DNA from 2 places in the Kitasatospora sp. NEAU-69 genome. Region 1 is predicted to be linked to the other one. Evidence: predicted binding sites of a transcription regulator. Region 1 holds the regulator's gene; the other holds the start of a gene.
The links. Region 1 encodes HrcA, which represses chaperone genes, less so after heat shock. Its sites were predicted from a motif close to TTNGCACTCNGNNNNNCNGAGTGCNAA; they were not measured.

Region 1 (10,224 bases):
CCCGGAGCAGCGCCCCGAGGCGCCCGGCCTGGAGGTGATCACGCTGGCCGAGCTGGAGGAGCGCGGTGCAGCGTACCTCAAGGAGCACCCGGACGCGGTCGAGCAGGCGGTCGCCGCCCTGGACCGCGAGCAGCTCGCGACCCTGATCTACACCTCCGGCACCACCGGCCGCCCCAAGGGCGTCAGACTCGTGCACGACTGCTGGGCCTACGAGGGCCTGGCGCAGCAGGAGAGCGGTCTGCTGCGCTCCGACGACGTGCAGTTCATGTGGCTGCCGCTGTCCCACGTCTTCGGCAAGACGCTGATCTCGGGCCAGATCGCCACCGGCCACGTGATGGCGGTGGACGGCCGGGTCGACCGGATCATCCACAACCTGCCGGTGATCCGGCCGACCCTGATGGCCTCCGCGCCGCGGATCTTCGAGAAGGTCTACAACGGCATCGCGGGCAAGGCCCGGGCCGAGGGCGGCGCCAAGTACAAGATCTTCATGTGGGCGGCGAAGGTCGCCCGCACCCACGCGCAGGTCACCCAGGCGAACCGGATCGCGACCGGGCAGGACAGCGCGCCGCTCGCGCTCTCGATCCAGCACTCGATCGCCGACAAGCTCGTCTACGCCAAGATCCGCGCGGCGTTCGGCGGCCGGCTGCGCGGCTCGGTCTCCGGCGCCTCCGCGCTGGCGCCCGAGATCGGCTACTTCTTCATGGGCGCCGGCGTGCCGATCCTGGAGGGCTACGGGCTCACCGAGACCAGCGCCGGCTCCGCGGTCAACCGGGCCGAGGACGTGCGGATCGGCACCGTCGGCCGCGCGCTGCCCGGTACCGAGGTGCGGATCGCCGAGGACGGCGAGATCCTGCTGCGCGGCCCCGGCGTGATGCGCGGCTACCACGACCTGCCCGAGCAGACCGAGGAGGTGCTGGAGTCGGACGGCTGGTTCCACACCGGCGACATCGGCGAGCTCGACAAGGACGGCTACCTGCGGATCACCGACCGCAAGAAGGACATGTTCAAGACCTCGGGCGGCAAGTACGTCGCGCCCACCGAGGTGGAGGGCAAGTTCAAGGCGCTCTGCCCGTTCGTCAGCAACGTCCTGGTGATCGGCAACGGGCGCAACTTCTGCTCCGCGCTGATCGCGCTGGACGAGACGGCGATCATGCCGTGGGCGGCCGAGCGCTCGGTCGGCGGCAAGACGTACGCCGAGGTGGTCGGCTCGCCTGAGGTGCGCAAGCTGATCGAGGGCTACGTGCAGAAGGTCAACGCCGAGCTGCAGCGCTGGCAGACGATCAAGAAGTTCACCATCCTGCCGCGCGACCTGGACGTCGAGCACGGCGAGCTCACCCCGAGCCTGAAGATCAAGCGCCCGGTGGTCGAGCGGATCTACGCCGACGCGGTGACCGAGATGTACGCGGGCTCGAACGAGGCCTGACGCCCGCTGCTCCGGTACGGCCGTCGGGATCACCGCGGCCGTACCGGACAATGGACGCATGCCCTCCGCACTCCCCGACGGCGAACCCGTGCCGTCCGACGGCTCGCTGCCCGCCCACGCGCTGACCGGCCTCGGCGAGCGTCCGTTCGGTTTCTACCTGCACGTGCCCTACTGCGCCAGCCGCTGCGGCTACTGCGACTTCAACACCTACACCGCCACCGAGCTGCGCTCGGCGGGCACGGTGGCCTCGCAGGAGACCTACGCGGCCAACCTGATCGGTGAGATCCGCCACGCCCGCACGGTGCTGGGCGAGGCCGAGCTGCCGGTGCGCACGGTCTTCCTGGGCGGCGGCACGCCCACCCTGCTGCCGGCCGCCGACCTGGTCGCGATGCTGGCCGCGATCCGCTCCGAGTTCGGGCTCGCCGCGGACGCCGAGATCACCACCGAGGCCAACCCGGAGTCGGTCACCCCGGCGTACCTGGCCGAACTGCGCGAGGGCGGCTTCAACCGGATCTCCTTCGGCATGCAGAGCGCGCGCAAGCACGTGCTGCAGGTGCTGGACCGCCACCACACCCCCGGCCGCCCCGAGGCCTGCGTCGCCGAGGCCCGCGCGGCCGGCTTCGAGCACGTCAACCTGGACCTGATCTACGGCACCCCGGGCGAGACCGACGACGACTGGCGGGCCTCGCTGGACGCCGCGATCGGCGCCGGGCCCGACCACGTCTCGGCGTACTCGCTGATCGTCGAGGACGGTACCCGCCTCGCCGCCCGGATCAAGCGCGGCGAACTGCCGATGGTCGATGACGACGTGCACGCCGACCGGTACCTGATCGCCGAGCAGGCGCTGGCCGCCGCCGGCTACAGCTGGTACGAGGTCTCCAACTGGGCCACCAGCGAGGCCGGGCGCTGCCGGCACAACGAGCTGTACTGGACCGGCGCCGACTGGTGGGGCGCCGGTCCTGGCGCGCACAGCCACGTGGGCGGCGTGCGCTGGTGGAACGCCAAGCACCCGGCCGCCTACGCGCAGGCGATCGCCGAGGGCCGCACCCCGGCCCAGGGCCGCGAGGTGCTGCCGGCCGAGGACCAGCGGGTCGAGCGGATCCTGCTCGAACTGCGCCTGGTCGACGGCTGCCCGCTCGACCTGCTCGCCCCGGCCGGTCTGCGCGCCGCGGAGCAGGCCCTCGCGGACGGCCTGCTGCGCCCGCAGGAGTTCGCCGCCGGACGGGCGGCGCTGACCCTGCGCGGCCGGCTGCTGGCGGACGCGGTGGTCCGGGACCTGGTGGACTGACCAGGGCCCCACTGACCGGGCCCTGGTGGGCCTCAGTGCCCCGGCTGGGTGACGAAGTCGATCAGTTCTTCGACCCGTCCCAACAGGCTCGGCTCCAGGTCGCGGAAGGAGTTCACCGAGGCCAGGATCCGCTTCCAGGCGGCCGGCGGGTCCACCGGCCAGCCGAGGCGGCGGCAGATGCCCTCCTTCCACACCTCGCCGCGCGGCACGTCCGGCCAGCCGGGGATGCCGACGGAGGCCGGCTTGACCGCCTGCCAGACGTCGATGAACGGGTGGCCCACCACCAGGACCGCCTCGCCGGTGACGGCGGAGGCGATCCGGTGCTCCTTGGTGCCGGGCAGCAGGTGGTCCACCAGCACGCCGAGCCGCCGGCCGCCGCCCGGGGCGAAGTCGGCGACGATCGAGGGCAGGTCGTCGATGCCCTCCAGGTACTCCACCACGACGCCCTCGATCCGCAGGTCGTCGCCCCAGACCCGCTCGACGAGCTCGGCGTCGTGCCGGCCCTCCACGTAGATCCGCGACTCCCTGGCCACCCGGGCCCGGGCGCCGGGCAGCGCCACCGAGCCGGAGGCGGTGCGCGCGGGCGCCTTCGCCGGGGCCGCCGCGGTCGGGCGGACCAGCGTGACCACCTTGCCGTCCAGCAGGAACCCGCGCGGCTCCAGCGGGAAGACCCGGTGTTTGCCGAACCGGTCCTCCAGCGTGACGGTCGGCCCCTCGGCGGTCTTCTCGCAGCGCACCACGGCCCCGCAGAAGCCGGTGCCGACCTCCTCCACCACCAGGTCGCGCTCGGCGGCCACTTCGGGAGCCGGCTGCTGCCGCTTCCAGGGGGGAGTGAGGTCGGGACCGTACTGAGTGCTGCGCATGGGAGGAACTATAGGAAAAATCGACGGCCCGTCAGAGAGCCGCCGACCCGTCCTACAGCCCCGAGCCGTCCTACAGCCCCGGCGCGCCCCAGACCGGGAACCAGCGGCTCAGGTCCGACTCCACCCGCAGGTCGTTGCCGAGCATCGCCTTCACCTGGAGCTCCAGCGGGCTGTTGCGCCGCTCGCCGCCGCCGGGCATCGGGGCGAACGGGTAGAACGTGCCGCGCTTGTACAGGTAGACCAGCGCCAGCGACTGCCCGGCCTCGTTCCGGAAGCCGACCAGCGAGCAGAGCAGCTGCGGCCCGAAGCCGTTCGCCTCCAGCTCGCTGTTGACCGCGTGCAGGTCGTTGACCAGGTCCGGCAGTTCCTCCGGAGTGTGCCGGGCGAGCAGCCAGGAGTAGCCGTAGCCGTCCCGGCTGGCCTCCACCGGCACCCCGCCGTTCGGCGTGTCGGCGTCCAGCAGCGCGCGAACCTGCCGCTCCACCTCGCCGAACGCCCCGCCCTCGACGGCGGCGAAGCAGACCGAGCCGACGCCGGTGGGCGTGAAGCCCGCGGCGGCCTCCAGGGTGAGGGCGGCCGAGGGCACACCGAAGAGCTGGTCGAGGTCCGGCCGGACCGGCTTGCTCCGGCCCAGCAGCGCGTCCAGGAATCCCACGTGTCGTTCCTTTCGTTCCGGCGCCGGCCCGTGCGGCTCGGGCCGACCGTCAGCGTCCCAGCTCGGCGGAGATCTTGCCCAGCTGCTCCAGCCGCTGCTCCAGCGACGGGTGGGTGGAGAGCAGCTGGGAGGCGGTCTCCTTGGCGCTCAGCGCGGGGGCGAAGTAGAAGGCGTTGTACGGCTGGGCCTGGCGCAGGTCCTTGGTCGGGATCGCGCCGATCTGGCCGGTGACCTTGGTCAGCGCCGAGGCGAGCGCGCTCGGCCGGCCGGTCAGCTGGGCCGCGGCCCGGTCGGCCGCCAGCTCGCGGTAGCGCGAGAGCAGCCGGGTGAGCAGGAAGCTGATGGCGTACACGACCATGCTGACCAGCGGGATGACCAGCATCGCGATCGCGGCGTTCTGGTCGTTGTTGTTGCGGTTGTTGCCGCCCATCATGCCGCTGTAGAGCGCGATCCGGGTGATCGCACCGGCGAGCACGCCGAGGAAGCCGGCGACCGTCATCACCGCGACGTCGCGGTGCGCCACGTGCGAGAGCTCGTGGGCGAGCACGCCCTCCAGCTCCTCCGGCTCCAGCCGGCGCAGCAGGCCGGTGGTCACGCAGACCACCGCGTTCTCCGGGTTGCGGCCGGTGGCGAAGGCGTTCGGCATGTCGTTCTCGGCGACCGCGACGCGCGGCTTGGGCATGTCGGCCAGTGCGCAGAGCCGGTCGATGGTCCCGTGCAGCTGCGGGTACTGCTCGGGGGTGACCGCGCGGGCGCCCATCGCGCGCTCGGTGATCTTGTCGCTGAACCAGAACTGCGCGATGAAGAGGCCGCCGGCGAGCAGCACGATCAGCGGCCAGGCCCCCTTCAGCAGCACGATGAGCACACCGGTGAACCCGACGTACAGCAGCCCGATCAGGAACATCGTGGTGACCATCCGCACGGACAGACCACGGTCGGGTGCGAAGCGGGTCTGGTGGCCTGACGCCGACATGGCTGCTCCTAAGTACGTCGGTAGGACCGATCAGTCTCGGTCGATATCGATGCTGCCACTTCGTCCGACCGCGGGCACTACCCCGGCCGGATGCGGTTGCCGGGGGCGTGTCGTGCACCCACCGCACCCGGCCGGCCGGGGAGGGGGCAAAACGTGATCCGTGCGGCATCCCGAGCCAGGGCGTTCCTGCTGTCGGACCCGGGCCTTACACTGGCAGGTACGGTTTTGGCACTCTGGAGACCAGAGTGCCAAGCCGATCAACGGACACCGCAAGACCTGGTACCCAGGACAACGCGCGAAGAGGGAGGTGCGTGCCATGTTCGACGAACCGGATTCCGATCCGCGCCCGACCGGCCGCGAGCCGGCGGCCGCGCCCGCCCCCGCGCCCGGGGCCGAAGCGGCCGACACCCCCACGCCCGCTGCGCCGCAGGCAGGCCCGGTCAAGGCCGCCTCCAGGAAGCCCGCCGCCGCGGGGCCCACCGCCCGGGGCGGGCGTCCCGCGGTCGCCCGTCCGGCGACGGTGCGGGCCGCCACCGCGGCCGAGGTGAGCCGGCTGGAGGTCCGTCAGTTGGACGAACGCAAACTCTCCGTGCTGCGCGCGATCGTGCAGGACTACGTCGGCACCGAGGAGCCGGTCGGTTCCAAGGCGCTGGTCGAACGGCACAACCTCGGCGTCTCGCCGGCCACCGTGCGCAACGACATGGCGACGCTGGAGGAGGACGGCTACATCCACCAGCCGCACACCAGCGCCGGCCGGATCCCGACCGACAAGGGCTACCGCCTCTTCGTCGACCGGCTGGCCGAGGTCAAGCCGATGAGCGCCCCCGAGCGCCGCGCGATCCGGCACTTCCTGGACGGCGCGGTCGACCTGGACGACGTGGTGGCCCGTACCGTTCGGCTGCTCGCGCAGCTGACCCGGCAGGTCGCCGTCGTCCAGTACCCGTCGCTGACCAGATCCACCGTGCGGCACATCGAGCTGGTCGCGCTGGCCCCGACCAAGGTCATGCTGGTGCTGATCACCAACACCGGCCGGGTCGAGCAGCGGATGGTCGACTGCCCGAGCCCGGCGGGCGAGAACACGCTGGCCGACCTGCGTGCCCGGTTGAACGCCCGGGCCGGCGGCCGCCGGTTCCCGGACGTGCCGGCCCTGGTGGAGGACCTGCCCGCCTCCTTCGACCCGGCCGAGCGGCCGATGGTGACCACCGTCCTGTCCACCCTGTTCGAGTCGCTGGTGGAGCAGAACGAGGAGCGGATCATGCTGGCCGGCACGGCCAACCTGACCCGCTTCGGCCATGACTTCCCGCTGACCATCCAGCCGGTGCTGGAGGCCCTCGAGGAGCAGGTGGTGCTGCTGCGCCTGCTCGGCGAGACGGCGGAGGCGGGGATGACCGTCCGGATCGGCCGGGAGAACGAGTACGAGGGCCTGAATTCCACGTCCGTCGTCTCGGTCGGTTACGGTTCGGGCGATGAGAGCGTGGCCAAACTCGGGGTGATCGGCCCGACCCGGATGGACTATCCGGGCACGATGGGAGCAGTGCGGGCGGTGGCAAGGTACGTGGGTCAGATCCTGGCCGAGTCGTAAGAGAAGCACCCGCCGACACCGGCGGGTGATCCAGTCGCAGCACTTCTAGAGGCGGAACAAGCGGAGCATTTGGTGGCCACGGACTACTACGCGGTACTCGGCGTCCGACGGGATGCGGGGCAGGACGAGATCAAGAAGGCGTTCCGGCGCCTGGCGCGTGAACTGCACCCGGACGTCAACCCGGACCCGAAGACTCAGGAGCGGTTCAAGGAGATCAACGCCGCCTACGAGGTGCTCTCCGACCCCGCGAAGCGGCAGGTCTACGACCTCGGCGGCGACCCGTTGTCGCCGAACGGCGGCGGTGGCGCGGGCGGCTTCGGCGCGGGCGCGGCGGGCTTCGGCTTCTCCGACATCATGGACGCGTTCTTCGGCGCGGCCTCCGGCCAGCGCGGCCCGCGGTCGCGGACCCGGCGCGGTCAGGACGCGATGATCCGGCTGGAGATCACCCTGGAGGAGGCCGCTTTCGGCACCACCAAGGAACTCCAGGTGGACACCGCCGTCACCTGCACCACCTGCAACGGCGAGGGCGCCGCTCCCGGCACCTCCGCGCAGACCTGTGACATGTGCCGCGGCAAGGGCGAGGTCTCCCAGGTCACCCGGTCCTTCCTGGGCCAGGTCATGACCTCGCGTCCCTGCCCGCAGTGCCAGGGCTTCGGCACCGTGGTCCCGACCCCGTGCCCGGAGTGCGCGGGCGACGGCCGGGTCCGCGCCCGCCGCACGCTCACCGTCAAGATCCCGGCCGGTGTCGACAACGGCACCCGGATCCAGCTGGCGGGCGAGGGCGAGGTCGGCCCCGGCGGCGGCCCGGCCGGCGACCTCTACGTGGAGATCGCCGAGACCAGCCACCCGACCTTCCAGCGCCGCGGCGACGACCTGCACTGCACGGTCACCATCCCGATGACGGCCGCCTCGCTCGGCACCCAGGTGCCGCTGCAGACGCTGGACGGCCTCGAGGAGGTGGACATCCGGCCCGGCACCCAGTCCGGCCAGTCCATCCCGCTGCACGGCCGCGGTGTCACGCACCTGCGCGGCGGCGGCCGGGGCGACCTGATAGTGCATGTCGAGGTGCAGACGCCGACCAAGCTCGACCCCGAGCAGGAGGATCTGCTGCGCCGGCTGGCCGTGCTGCGCGGCGAGGAGCGGCCTTCCGGCCACTTCGCGCCGGGCCAGCAGGGCCTCTTCTCCCGGCTGAAGGACGCGTTCAACGGCCGCTGAGCCGTCCGCAGTCCCGGGCGGGTGGGGAGCCGAGGAAGTCCTCGGCTCCCCACCCGCCTTTTCACCACCCTCCCAGGAAGCCGCACCAGGAGCCCGCACCATGACCGCACCCGTCTTCGTCGTCGATACCGCCCGGCTGAGCGCCGCCGCGCCCGGTTCCGTGGTCCGCCTCGACGGGCCCGAGGGCCGGCACGCCGCGGCCGTCAAGCGACTCGAGGTCGGCGAGGCGGTGACCCTCACCGACGGCGAGGGCCTGGGCGGTCACGGCACGGTGAGCGCCGTGCACGGCAAGGACGCGCTCGACGTGACGCTGGCCGAGCTGCGCGCCGAGCCCGCGCCGAGCCCGCGGATCACCGTGGTCCAGGCGCTGCCCAAGGGCGACCGCGGCGAGCTCGCGGTCGAGACCATGACCGAGGTCGGCGTGGACGCCGTGATCCCGTGGTCCGCGTCCCGCTGCATCACGCAGTGGAAGGGCGATCGCGGCGCCAAGGCGCTGGCCAAGTGGCGGGCCACCGCGCGCGAGGCGGGCAAGCAGTCGCGTCGGTTGCGGTTCCCCGAGGTGCGCGAGCCGATGACGACCCGCCAGCTGGTGCCGCTGCTCGCCGCCGCCGCGTTCGCCGCCGTGCTGCACGAGGAGGGCGCCGAGCCGCTCGCCACAGCCGAGCTGCCGGCGAGCGGTGAGCTGCTGCTGATCGTCGGGCCGGAGGGCGGAGTGAGCCCGGAGGAGCTCGCGGCCTTCGCCGAGGCCGGCGCGAAGCCGTACCGGCTGGGCCCGTCCGTGCTGCGCACCTCCACCGCGGGGGTGGCGGCCGGCGCGCTGCTGCTCGGCCGCACCGGCCGCTGGTCCTGAGCACCGACTGAGCGTTCCAGGGCCCGCCGGCGCCCGCCCGGCGCCGTTCCCCGGAGGGGCCGGAAGCACGCCTGGCAGCAGGCGCCCCACCCGTCCGCGTGCCCCCGGCTGACACTGGCCTCACCGGCTGACGCTGCGTAACCTGACGCAGTGACGGAACCCGACAACATCCCCGCCGGCGCGTATCTGCGCCACCCGCACGTCCACGGCGACCTGGTGACCTTCATCGCCGAGGACGACGTCTGGCTCGCCCCGCTGGCCGGCGGCAGGGCCTGGCGGCTGAGCGCCGACCGCACCCCGGTCTCGTACCCGCGGTTCTCCCCGGACGGGCAGCTGATCGCCTGGACCTCCACCCGGGAGGGCGCCCCCGAGGTGTTCGTCGCCGCGGCCGACGGCGGCGAGGCCCGCCGGCTGACCCACTTCGGCCGCGCCGGCCGTGCCCAGCTGCGCGGCTGGACCCCGCAGGGCGAGCCGGTCGTGGTCACCAACGCGGGTCAGTCCACCGCCCGGCACACCTGGGCCTTCGCGGTCCCGCTGGACGGCGGCCGGCCGCGCCGGCTGCCGTTCGGCCCGGTCGGCGGCCTGGCCTTCGAGCCGGACGGCGAGCGCACGCTGCTGGTCTCCGACTACAGCACCGAGCCGGCCCGCTGGAAGCGGTACCGCGGCGGCACCGCCGGCAAGCTCTGGATCGGCGCCGAGGGCGGAGAGTTCCACCGGCTGCACGAGCAGCTCGACGGGCACATCGAGTCCCCGATGTGGCTGGCCGGCGGCGAGCCGGGCGGCCACGTCGCCTTCCTCAGTGACCACGAGGGCACCGGCCGGCTCTACGCGAGCCGCCCGGACGGCTCCGAGCTGCGCGCGATCAGCCCGGCCGGCCTGCCCTTCTACGCCCGCAACGCCGCCACCGACGGCCGGCGGATCGTCTGGCACGCGGGCGGCGACCTCTGGCTGCTCGACGCCGTGACCGGGGACGCCGCGCCGCGCCGGCTGGACGTCCGCCCGGCCGGCCCGCGCACCGGCCGCCGACCGTTCCCGGCCCCGGTGGCCGGCTGGCTGGAGACCGCCGCGCCGGACGCCACCGCCCGCGCCGCCGCCGTCGCGGTGCGCGGCACCGTGCACTGGCTGACCAACCGGGAGGGTCCGGCCCGGGTGCTGGACGAGACCCCGGGCGTGCGCGGCCGGCTGCCCCGGGTGGTCCCGCCGGCCACCGAGGACGCGGCGCAGGGCGCGCTCTGGGTGACCGACGCCGAGGGTGACGACGCGCTGGAGTACGCCCCGGACGCGCTCGGCGCCGAGCGCCGGCGCCTCGCCGCCGGGCAGCTGGGCCGGGTCCTCGGCCTGCTGGTCTCGCCGGACGGCAAGCGGGCCGCCGTCG
Region 2 (10,224 bases), on a different contig from region 1:
TGTCGGGATGTCGCGGCTGGGACGTCGTGAGGTCAGGACGGGCTGGTGCGGCAGGATCGGCCGGGACATCGTCAGGAAGCCAGCAGAGCTCAGGAGTGGAGTGCCGGATGTCCGACCATCCCTTGTACAACGAGAAGGCCGCGCTGAGGACACGCCTGCTGGACGAGCGGCGCGCACTGTCACCCGGACAGCGCAGCGCGGCGGCCGACGCGCTGGCGGAGCGGGCGCTGCCGCTGGTTCCGGCGGGCGGCGTGGTGGCGGCGTACGTCTCGATCGGCGCGGAGCCCGGCACCCGGCCGCTGCTGGAGCTGCTGCACGAGCGCGGGGTGGCGGTGCTGCTGCCGGTGCTGCTGCCGGACAACGACCTCGACTGGGCCGCCTACCAGGGAGCCGACCGGCTGGCCCCGGCCGGGCGGGGCCTGCTGGAGCCGACCGGGCCGAGGCTGGGCTCGGCGGCGGTCACCGAGGCGGCGCTGGTGCTGCTGCCGGGCCTCGCGGTGGACCACCGGGGCCTGCGGCTGGGGCGCGGCGGCGGTTCGTACGACCGGGTGCTGGCCCGGCTCGCCCGGGCCGGTGCCGAGCCGCTGCTGGCCACGCTGCTCTACGAGTCGGAGCTGCTGGAGCGGGTCCCGGCCGAGCCGCACGACCGGCCGGTGCACGCCGTCGTCACACCGTCGAGCGTGCACCGCTTCGGCTGACGGCCGGCCAGGACTGACGGCCAGGATTGCCGGGCGAGACTGACGGGCGGCCAGGAGTTATGGCCGACTGCTGCTGATACGACTGACGGCCGATCGGATTCTTCCGATCGGCCGTCAGTCGCACTGCCACGAGGTGACGCTGTCAGGCCGTCACGGCGTCAGCGTGAGCTTGTTCTTCGTCGCCTTGTCCACCGCGTCCGCCGTGTACGCCCAGGTCAGCAGTTTGCCCTGGGTCCACATGTCGGTCTGGTCGTCATAGTTGGCGTTGAAGGCGTGGCCGGACTCGCCGCCCACGTTGATCCAGCGCGAGGCGTTGAAGTCGCTCAGGTCGACCACCATCCGCATCGACGGGATCCAGTCCACCTGGTACCCGGCCGCCGCCGTCCAGCCGGAGGCGTTGACCGCCGCCGAGCCGCCGCCGACCTGGTACGGACCGCGGTTGAGCAGCCGGTGCACGATGCCCGAGGCCCACGACGAGGTGTCGATGCCGAGCGTCTGCTCCTTGAGGTTGAGCTGGTGCAGGCGGCCCCAGCTCCAGGTGGAGATGTCCTTGCCGAGCTGGGAGGTGAGGTCCTGGCGGGCGTCCTTCATCGCCTCCTTCAGCAGGTTGTCCAGGCCGTGCTGCTGGATGTGGTTGGAGTCGATGTAGTCCCACCACGGGCTGCTCGGGTTGCCGAGCTGCTGGCGGACCACCTCGGTCCACCGGTCGCCGCCGTCCGGCTGGGCCTGGTCGGGCTTGCGGGTGCCGCACTGCGTGACGATCTTCGTCTCGCCGCCGAGCGCGCCGGCCGGCTGGTTCGGGTCGGCCTTCTGCTGGACCAGCAGGCAGTCGCCCTGGGCCCGGATGGCGGCCGGGAACTTCTGGCCGAACGCGAGGATCAGCAGCTGGCGCCAGACGCCGTTGTAGTACGCGGCGGCGGCCGAGTCGGCGTCCTGGTTGTAGTTCCAGTCCTTGAGCAGGTCCTGCGCCTGACGCACGTACGGGTCGCTGATCTGCTCCTTGAGCAGCATCGGGACCAGCGTCTTGGCCATCACGCTGGTGTTGTCCTGCTGCATCGACTGCATGTCGTCCGGCGAGATCTTGCCGTTGCCGGCCAGCTTGGCGTTGATCTGGTCGGTGATCTCCTTGGCCCGGGTGCCGTACTCCCAGTCCTTGGTGATCAGGTACTTGTAGGTCGGATCGACCACGGCCTGGTTGGCGGTGACGATGTAGCCGACCGACGGGTTGTAGACGTACGGCAGGCTCTTGAACGGCACGTAGCCGGTCCAGTCGTAGCCGGAGTCCCAGCCCGGGGCCGGGTAGGTGCCGTCGCCCTTGCCGCGGATCGGGATCGAGCCGGGCATCTGGTAGCCGATGTTGCCCTGGGTGTCGGCGTAGATCAGGTTCTGCGCCGGGACGGCGAAGTCGCTCGCCGCCTTCTGGAAGTCGCCCCAGTTGGCGGCCCGGTCCAGCTCGAAGACCGCGTCCATGGTCTTGCCCGGCGTCAGCGCGGTCCACTTCAACGCGACGCCGTAGCCGCTGGTGCCACGGTCCGGTGCGGCGTTGCCGACCGGCGCGTACATCCCGACCTGCTGCTGCTCGGAGCTCTGGTCGGAGATCAGCGGGGCGCCGTCCTGGGTGACCCGCACGGTGATCGTGCGGTCGGCGCCGCCGGCCACCTTGATCGTCTCGGTGCGGCTCTTGAACTGGACGTCCTGGCCGTCACGCAGGTAGGTGTTCGGGCCGGTGACCTTCTCGAGGTAGAGGTCGGCCACGTCGGCGCCGAGGTTGGTGAAGCCCCAGGAGACGTTCTGGTTGTGGCCGATCACCACCCCGGGCATCCCGGAGAACGTGAAGCCCGTGGTGTCGTAGGGGCAGCTCGCGCTGACGCTCCGGCAGTGCAGGCCCATCTGGTACCAGACGTTCGGCAGCCCGGGGCCCAGGTGCGGGTCGTTGGCCATCAGCGGCATGCCGGTGGTGGTGTGGGCGCCGGAGACCACCCAGGAGTTCGAGCCGATGCCCGAGCCCTGCGGGCCGAGCAGCTGCGGCATCGCGCCGAGCTGGCCGGACAGCCCCTGGAGCAGCGACTTCGTGACGGCCGCCGCCTGCTGGGTACCGCCGCCCTGCTGCCCGGTCGAGGGCGCGGGCTTGTAGGTGCCGTCGGCGGCCACCGTGCCGTTGGTGCCCACGATCGTGCCGTTGCGGGCGTACGGGTAGTCCGGGTAGAGCTGCGCGATCTGGTCCGGGCCGAAGGTCTGGCTCAGCAGCGAGCGATCGATCTCCTCCTGCACGTTCCCGGAGAGGTTCCAGGCCATCGCCTTCAGCCAGGCCACCGAGTCGACCGGGTTCCACGGCTGCGGCTTGTAGCTGCTGTTCACCGTGCCGAGCAGGGTGTACTCCAGCGAGGCGGAGCTGCCGCCCGGGTGCTGGGAGAGCCAGGCGTTCACGCCGTCGCTGTACGCCTGCAGGTTCTTCTTGGTGTCGGGCGAGAGCTGGGTGTCGTACTCCTGCTGCGCGACGTCACGCCAGCCCATGGTGCGGATGAACGCGTCGGTGTCCACCTGACCGGCGCCGAACATCTCGGACAGCCGGCCCGAGGTGACGTGCCGTCGGACGTCCATCTCCCAGAACCGGTCCTGGGCCTGCACGTAGCCCTGGGCCTTGAACAGGTCTGCGGGCGTGTCGGCGTACACCTGCGGAATGCCGTTCGCATCGCGCTTGACGTCCACCGAGGAACCCAGACCAGGGACCTTGATGGTGCCGCTGACCTGCGGGAACGAGGCACGGACCGTGTCCACCGCGTAATACCCGCCGGCTGTGACGCCGGCTACCAGGAGCACAACGAGCACGAGCACGATCAGACGGGCGCGCCGGAACTTCTTCGAGCGGGGCGAGCGGGGCATCTGGGTCCTAGCGGCAGGGAGCAGGGCGACGTCACTGAGCGGAGCGGCCGTGACCGGTCACCACATTAGGACGACTCGGGTGGCGCAGGTGCACGGGGGACGCCCACGGTGGAACCAGAGGGACCATACCGGGCGCGGATGAAGGGGGTGGGCAGCGGTGCGAGGCATGGGCGGAAGTAAAAAATCAGGTAAAATGTTAGACTGGGTAACAATCCATCAGGCCTCACTGACCTGCTGGTGTCCCGACTGCTGGTCCCCGCTCCACCCCAGTGACCCCTCCCGGCCTTCCCGACCGTCGCCCGCCACCGCCCCTACGAGGGCACCCCGCGGGCGACACGGCCCCGATGACCCCGAGGTGCCCCTGCGTTGACTGTCGACCACCTGAACCACCTGATGCTCGAATCGTCCGTGATCCTGCTGGTCGCAGTGGTCGCGGTGCGGCTCTCCACTCGCTCCGGACTGCCCAGCCTGCTGCTCTACCTCGGCATCGGTGTGGTGATCGGCCAGAACGGACTCGGCCTCACCTTCAACAACGCGGAACTGACCCAGGTGCTCGGCTATGCCGCCCTGGTCGTCATCCTCGCCGAGGGTGGCCTGAAGACCAGCTGGCGGGAGATCAAGCCGGTGATGCCGGCCGCCACCGTGCTGGCCACCGTCGGCGTCGGGATCAGCGTCTTCGTCACCGCCGCCGGAGCGCACTGGCTGGTCGGCCTGGACTGGCGGATGTCGCTGCTGCTCGGCGCGATCGTCTCCTCCACCGACGCCGCCGCCGTCTTCTCCGTGCTCCGCACGGTGCCGCTGCCGGCCCGGCTGAGCGGCCTGCTGGAGGCCGAGTCCGGCTTCAACGACGCCCCCGTGGTGATCCTGGTGGTCGCCTTCGCCACCACCGGACCGTTCGACGCCTGGTACCTGCTGGTCGGCAAGATCATCGCCGAGCTGGCGATCGGCGCGGCGGTCGGCCTCGCGGTCGGCAAGATCGGCGCGTACGGCCTGCGGCACGTCGCGCTGCCGTCCTCCGGCCTGTACCCGATCGCGGTGCTCGCGCTGACCGTGCTCGCGTACGCCGGCGGTGCGCTGTCGCACGGCTCCGGCTTCCTCGCCGTCTACGTCTGCGCGGTGCTGCTCGGCAACGCCAAGCTGCCGCACGGCCCCGCGGTGCGCGGTTTCGCCGACGGGCTGGCCTGGATCGGGCAGATCGGCATGTTCGTGCTGCTCGGCCTGCTCTGCACGCCGGACACGATGGGGTCGGCGATCGTGCCGGCCCTCGTCATCGGGCTGGTGCTCGTGCTGCTGGCCCGGCCGCTCTCGGTGCTGCTGACGCTGACGCCGTTCCGGCTGCCCTGGCGCGAGCAGGCGCTGCTGAGCTGGGCCGGACTGCGCGGTGCGGTGCCGATCGTGCTGGCCACCATTCCCCTGGTGGCCGACGTGCCGAAGGCACAGGACGTCTTCAACATCGTCTTCATCCTGGTGGTCGTCTTCACGCTGGTGCAGGGACCGACGCTGCCCTGGCTGGCCACCCGGCTGCGGATCTCCGCCGGCGCGCTGGGGCAGGACCTGGGGATCGAGTCGGCGCCACTGGAGCACCTGCACGGCCACCTGCTCTCGGTCACGCTCGCCGCGGACACCCGGATGTCCGGGGTCGAGGTCGGCGAGCTGCGCCTGCCGGCCGGAGCCGCCGTCACGCTGGTGGTGCGCGAGGAGAGCAGCTTCGTGCCGGACCGGACCACGGTGCTGCGGGCCGGGGACGAGCTGCTGGTGGTCACCACGGAGGCGGCGGAAGAGGCGACCGAGCAGCGGCTGCGCGCGGTGGACCGGGGCGGCAAGCTCGCGGGGTGGCTGCAGGGGCGGAAGTGACCCGTCGGGGCGGGTAAGGCGGGCGGGGAGAGGGAGAGAGGGAGTACGGGGGCAGAGATGCCGGAATATCGGCTTATCTACCCGCGTAGCTTCTCTTCCCCTATGATGAGCAGAAGCATCTTCAGCATCTACAGACAGACACCCGCAACATCTGCCTGAAGCAGAGTTGGCGCGACCGCTCGGCGGCCGCGGTCCGCAGCAGTTCTGGCCCCCGCTTCCACGACCTGGCCAGCCGGACCCGGTATCAACCCCGGTCGACGCGCGAGAGGACGACTCTCGGCGCCGTCGGGGTTTTCCCATACCCCGGTGGCGCTACCAGGCAGTAGGAAGGACCGACCGTGACGGCCCGCCGAACGGTCGACGACCCCGCAGGGGCCGGCAGCGACGCCCTGACCACCGAGGCCCCGACGGCCGGCACCGTGACGGCCGACGTCGCAGCGGCTGACGTCGCGGTCGCCGAGGAGACCGCCGCACCGGCCCGCGTCGGGTACGCCTCGCTGCTGCGCACGCCCGGTGCGTGGACGTTCCTGCTGCCCGCGTTCGCCGCGCGTCTGCCGTACGCGATGCTCAGCCTGGGCGTCGTGCTGCTGGTGCGGGACACCCAGGGCTCGTACGGCACGGCCGGCGCGGTCGCGGCGGTCGCCGCCGTCGCGCAGGCGCTGGTCGGCCCGCAGAGCGGCCGGCTGGCCGACCGCTTCGGCCAGGCCGCCGTGCTGGTGCCGACCGTCCTGGTGCACGGTGTCGCCGTCGGCGCGCTGATCGCGCTCGCGCTGGGCCACGCGCCCGTCTGGACGCTCTTCCTCGCTGCCGCCGCAGCCGGCGCGACCATCCCGCAGATCGGCGCGATGGTCCGCTCCCGCTGGGTGGCCAAGCTGTCCGACCAGCCGCCGACCTACCTGAACACGGCCTTCGCGTTCGAATCGGTCACCGACGAGTTCACCTTCGTGGTCGGCCCGGTGCTGGCCACCGCGATCGCCACCGGCATCGCACCCGCGGCCGGCCTGATCACCGAGGCCGCGCTGACCGTGGCCGGCGGGCTGGCCTTCGCCGCCCAGCGCCGCACCGCGCCGGCCCGTCACCCGCAGGAGCCGGGCGTCCGCCGGGCGTCCGCGCTGGCCTCGCCGGGCGTCCGGCTGCTGGCCGGCTGCTTCCTGGGCGTGGGCAGCGTCTTCGGCGCGATGCAGGTCTCGGTCACCGCCTTCTGCGAGGCGCAGGGGAACCCCGGGGTCAGCGGCACGGTGTACGGGATCTTCGCCGGCGGCTCGATGCTGGCCGGCGTGCTGTACGGCATGATCGCCTGGCGGCGCTCGGCCCGGCAGCGGATGCTCGGCAGCTACACGCTGCTGGTGCTCGGCTGCTCGACGCTCTGGGCGATGCCGAACCTGACCTCGCTGGCGCTGGCCGGCCTGGTCTGCGGCCTGGCGATCGCGCCCACCCTGATCACCGGCTACACGCTGGTCGAGACGCTCGTCGCGGACGGCGCCAAGACCGAGGCGTTCACCTGGCTGACCGGCGCGATCGGCCTCGGCCTCGCGGCCGGCTCGACCGTCGCCGGAATGCTGATCGACGCGCACGGACCGTGGAGCGGATTCCTGGTTCCGGTCTCCGGAGCAGGGCTCGGGCTGGTGGCGCTGGTCACGTTGCGGCGGCTTCTGGTGGCTCCGAGCGCGCCCGGCCGTACCGTTGCCAGGGGTGGGACTCCGGTGCAGCGGCTGGCCGGAGTGAGCGAGCGCTGACGCCAGGCAGGTGCGGGGTGGTGCGGGCGGCGCGTTCGCGGCAGATCCTGACATTCCCGGGGCGCAGATGCGACGCGGGACCCGGGGAAACCTGATCACGCTGGACTGATCCAGCGGAATGCCGCATCATGGACCGTCGTTAGCACTCATCAGGCGAGAGTGCCAGGAGGAAGACAAGTGCCCACGTACCAGTACCAGTGCACCGAGTGTGGCAACGGCCTCGAGGTGGTGCAGAAGTTCACCGACGAGGCGCTGACCGTGTGCCCGAACTGCCAGGGCCGCCTGCGCAAGGTTTTCTCCGCGGTGGGCGTGGTCTTCAAGGGCTCGGGCTTCTACCGCACGGACAGCCGGTCGTCGTCCAGCAGCTCGGTGGGCTCCGGGTCCGGGTCCGCTTCTTCCGGTTCCGGGACGTCGGCTGCGGCCTCGTCCTCGTCCGGCGCGGCGTCGAACTCGTCGTCCTCGTCCGGCTCGGGTTCGTCGGGCTCGGGTTCGGGTTCGGGCTCCTCGGGGTCGAGCAGCCCCGCTGCGGCCTCGTCCTCGTCGGGCTCCGGCTCGGCCGGCTGACGCCAGGCTGCACACTTCGCTTTCCAAGCCCCTCGTGGCGCCCCTGTGTGGGTGCCGCGGGGGGCTTTGGCGTGCGTGTGGGCGTGCGGGGTGGTGGGGCGTGGCTACTGGGGCTGGTGTGGCCAGTGGGTGAGGCGGGAGGCACGGGAGAGGCGGGGCGATCCGGGCCGGCGAATAGGCCATTCGGGGGACATGTCGCGGGGTGGGGGCCGAGAAAGTTATCCACATACCCGTGGTTATCCACAGGTGCGCGATGAGTACTGGCAGCGGTGCTGCGATCCGCGGATGCTGATCACGGCGAGCGGATCCCCGCTCACCTCCCGGTATCGGTGAATCTCAGGGCCCTGAATCCCGAGGCCCTGATCTCCGAGTCCGGGATTCCGCTGACGCAGAGGCGGTGGCGAGACCATGACCACATCGCTCTTCACTCCCCCAGCCGAGCCGGGGCCTGGGCCGGTGGCGGTGCCGATGCCGGTGGTGGCGGCGGTGCCGGACCCGATGCTCGGCGCCGAGCTTGCGACCGGCTTCCCTGCCACCAGCGCGGCTGTTCCCGGCGTTGTCCCTGGCGCTGCGGCCACACAGGGGCACGTGCAGGCGCCCGGGCTCGCCGTAGGCCCTCGGTGCGGGTCGAGAACGGCGGCGCGGCGCCCGCACGGCGGCCATGCTCCACCGCCGGACTCGGCGTCTGCGCTCCCGCCGGGCCGGACGGTGCCGCAGTTCCAGCCGATCAGACGGGGTGGCGGCGGCCGGCACCGCCTCCGGCAGTCGGTGCGGCACCGACCCGGCGTCGTGGTGGCGGGCCTGCTCGCTGCCGCGACGGCCCTCGCCGCAGCACCGCTGCGCTCCGCACTCCCGATCCCCGTCCCGTCGGCGGACGCCCCGGCCGCGACCGCCCGGCCCGCCAGGCCCCAGCCTGCGAGCACCCCGCAGTCGAACGCCGCACCGGCGCACACCCACACACCGGCCGGCCCGACGAGCCCACCGCCCCGGGCGACCGGTCGCTGACCACCGTCTCCGCCCGGCCCCGATCGCCCGGCACCCTGCGCATGCCGGCGATCACCAGTCCTCGCCAGTCCCCCGAGTCCCTGCCCATGACCGTCCGGCCTGGACCACCCGTCCCCGACCCCGACCCAGGCCCGCTACCGCCGGAGCCGGCCCGCCTCAGTCGCCGTGGTGCGGCGGCCGCTGGCTCAGGTACCAGTCCAGGCCGCGCCCGGAGCCGGATTCGCCCCAGCCGGTGTCCGTGTCGTCACTGGTCTGCCGGCTCAGCGGATCCTTGAAGACGAGCTTGGCCGCCTTCGTGGCGGCGGCCGTCCGCTCGGCCTCCGGGGTCGGCACCGTCTCCGGCTCCGCCTGCTCGTCCTGTCCTGCCATCGCCCTGCCTCCGCCTGTGGATCGTGACATCCAGCCTAGGGCCTGTCGTCGAACCCCCTTCTGCTCGCCGACGCCAGGCCCCAGGACGCCCGACAGGGGCCGGGCCACGACGGCCCGACCCCTACCCGACCAACCCGGCGGCCGGCGTCCCGGCTCACTGCTCACTGCTCACTGCTCACTGCTCACTGCTCACTGCTCACTGCTCACTGCTCACTGCAAGGCGACCGGACTGCTTCGACTCAGCCGAGCTCGGCCCTGAGGAAGTTGGCGCCGTTGTAGGAACCCCAACCAGTCACCTTGTCGTAGCCGACGCCCGCGCTGTACGCCCCGTTGCTGCCGGACTTCACGTCGTGGAAGGCCGAGGAGTAGGAGCCGGAGGAGGCCAGGTTGTAGATCGTGCCGTTCGCGAACCCGAAGGAGGGCTTGCCCTTGGCCGCCGCCTCACTGTTGTAGACCGCCGCGAAGGCCGCCCAGTTCGGCGCCGCCGCGCTGGTGCCGCCGTACTCCGCCCAGGCTCCCTGGGTGTAGACCGCCCAGCCGCTGGACGGGTCAGCGTCGGCCGCCACATCCGGCACGGCACGGTTCCCGGTGCTGTTCACCGAGGTCTGGTAGCTCGGCGTGGTGAAGTACGAGGACACCCCGCCACCGCTCCCGGACCAGGCGGTCTCCTTGCTCCAGGCCCCCGAGGACAGGCTGAGCGTGGTCCCGCCGGTACCGGTGACGTACGGGTCGGAGGCCGGGAAGTCGACCGAGGTGCCACCGTTGCCGGCGTCGTCGGAGCCGCTGTCGCCGGAGGCGGCGAAGACCGACTGCCCCTGGGCTGCGGCCTCCTTGAGGTCGGCGTCCACCGCGACCCGGTTGCTCGGGGTCTCGCCGGCCTCGTAGGTGCCCCAACTGCTGGAGATCACCGGGACGTTGTCACTGACCAGCTTCGCGTAGAGAGCGATCTCGCCGGCGTCGCTGTTCGGCGCCTCGTAGACCTTGACCGCGGCACCGGGCGCCAGCGCCTGCACGACCTCGATGTCGAGCTCGACCTCGTCCTCGCCGGACAGGTCGGTGGTCCCGCCGCTGACCTTGACCACGGCCGGGGTGGGCGGGGTCAGCTTGAAGTACCT

Region 2: the regulator HrcA is predicted to act here: its motif matches at 7,311-7,337, upstream of AC060L_RS25885 (FmdB family zinc ribbon protein).

The regions. Positions count from the first base shown of each region.
Region 1 is NZ_JBWXUE010000009.1:112,534-122,757, forward strand. Features, by position in the region: gene AC060L_RS12870 (AMP-dependent synthetase/ligase) at 1-1,423, shown strand, start outside; gene hemW (radical SAM family heme chaperone HemW) at 1,482-2,711, shown strand; gene AC060L_RS12880 (DUF3097 domain-containing protein) at 2,744-3,574, opposite strand; gene pspAB (PspA-associated protein PspAB) at 3,645-4,229, opposite strand; gene htpX (zinc metalloprotease HtpX) at 4,279-5,202, opposite strand; gene hrcA (heat-inducible transcriptional repressor HrcA) at 5,519-6,784, shown strand; gene dnaJ (molecular chaperone DnaJ) at 6,857-7,999, shown strand; gene AC060L_RS12905 (16S rRNA (uracil(1498)-N(3))-methyltransferase) at 8,100-8,849, shown strand; gene AC060L_RS12910 (S41 family peptidase) at 9,000-10,224, shown strand, end outside.
Region 2 is NZ_JBWXUE010000024.1:41,587-51,810, reverse strand. Features, by position in the region: gene AC060L_RS25905 (5-formyltetrahydrofolate cyclo-ligase) at 108-698, shown strand; gene AC060L_RS25900 (penicillin acylase family protein) at 849-3,581, opposite strand; gene AC060L_RS25895 (potassium/proton antiporter) at 3,975-5,435, shown strand; gene AC060L_RS25890 (MFS transporter) at 5,855-7,171, shown strand; gene AC060L_RS25885 (FmdB family zinc ribbon protein) at 7,349-7,735, shown strand; gene AC060L_RS25880 (hypothetical protein) at 8,897-9,109, opposite strand; gene AC060L_RS25875 (S53 family peptidase) at 9,349-10,224, opposite strand, start outside.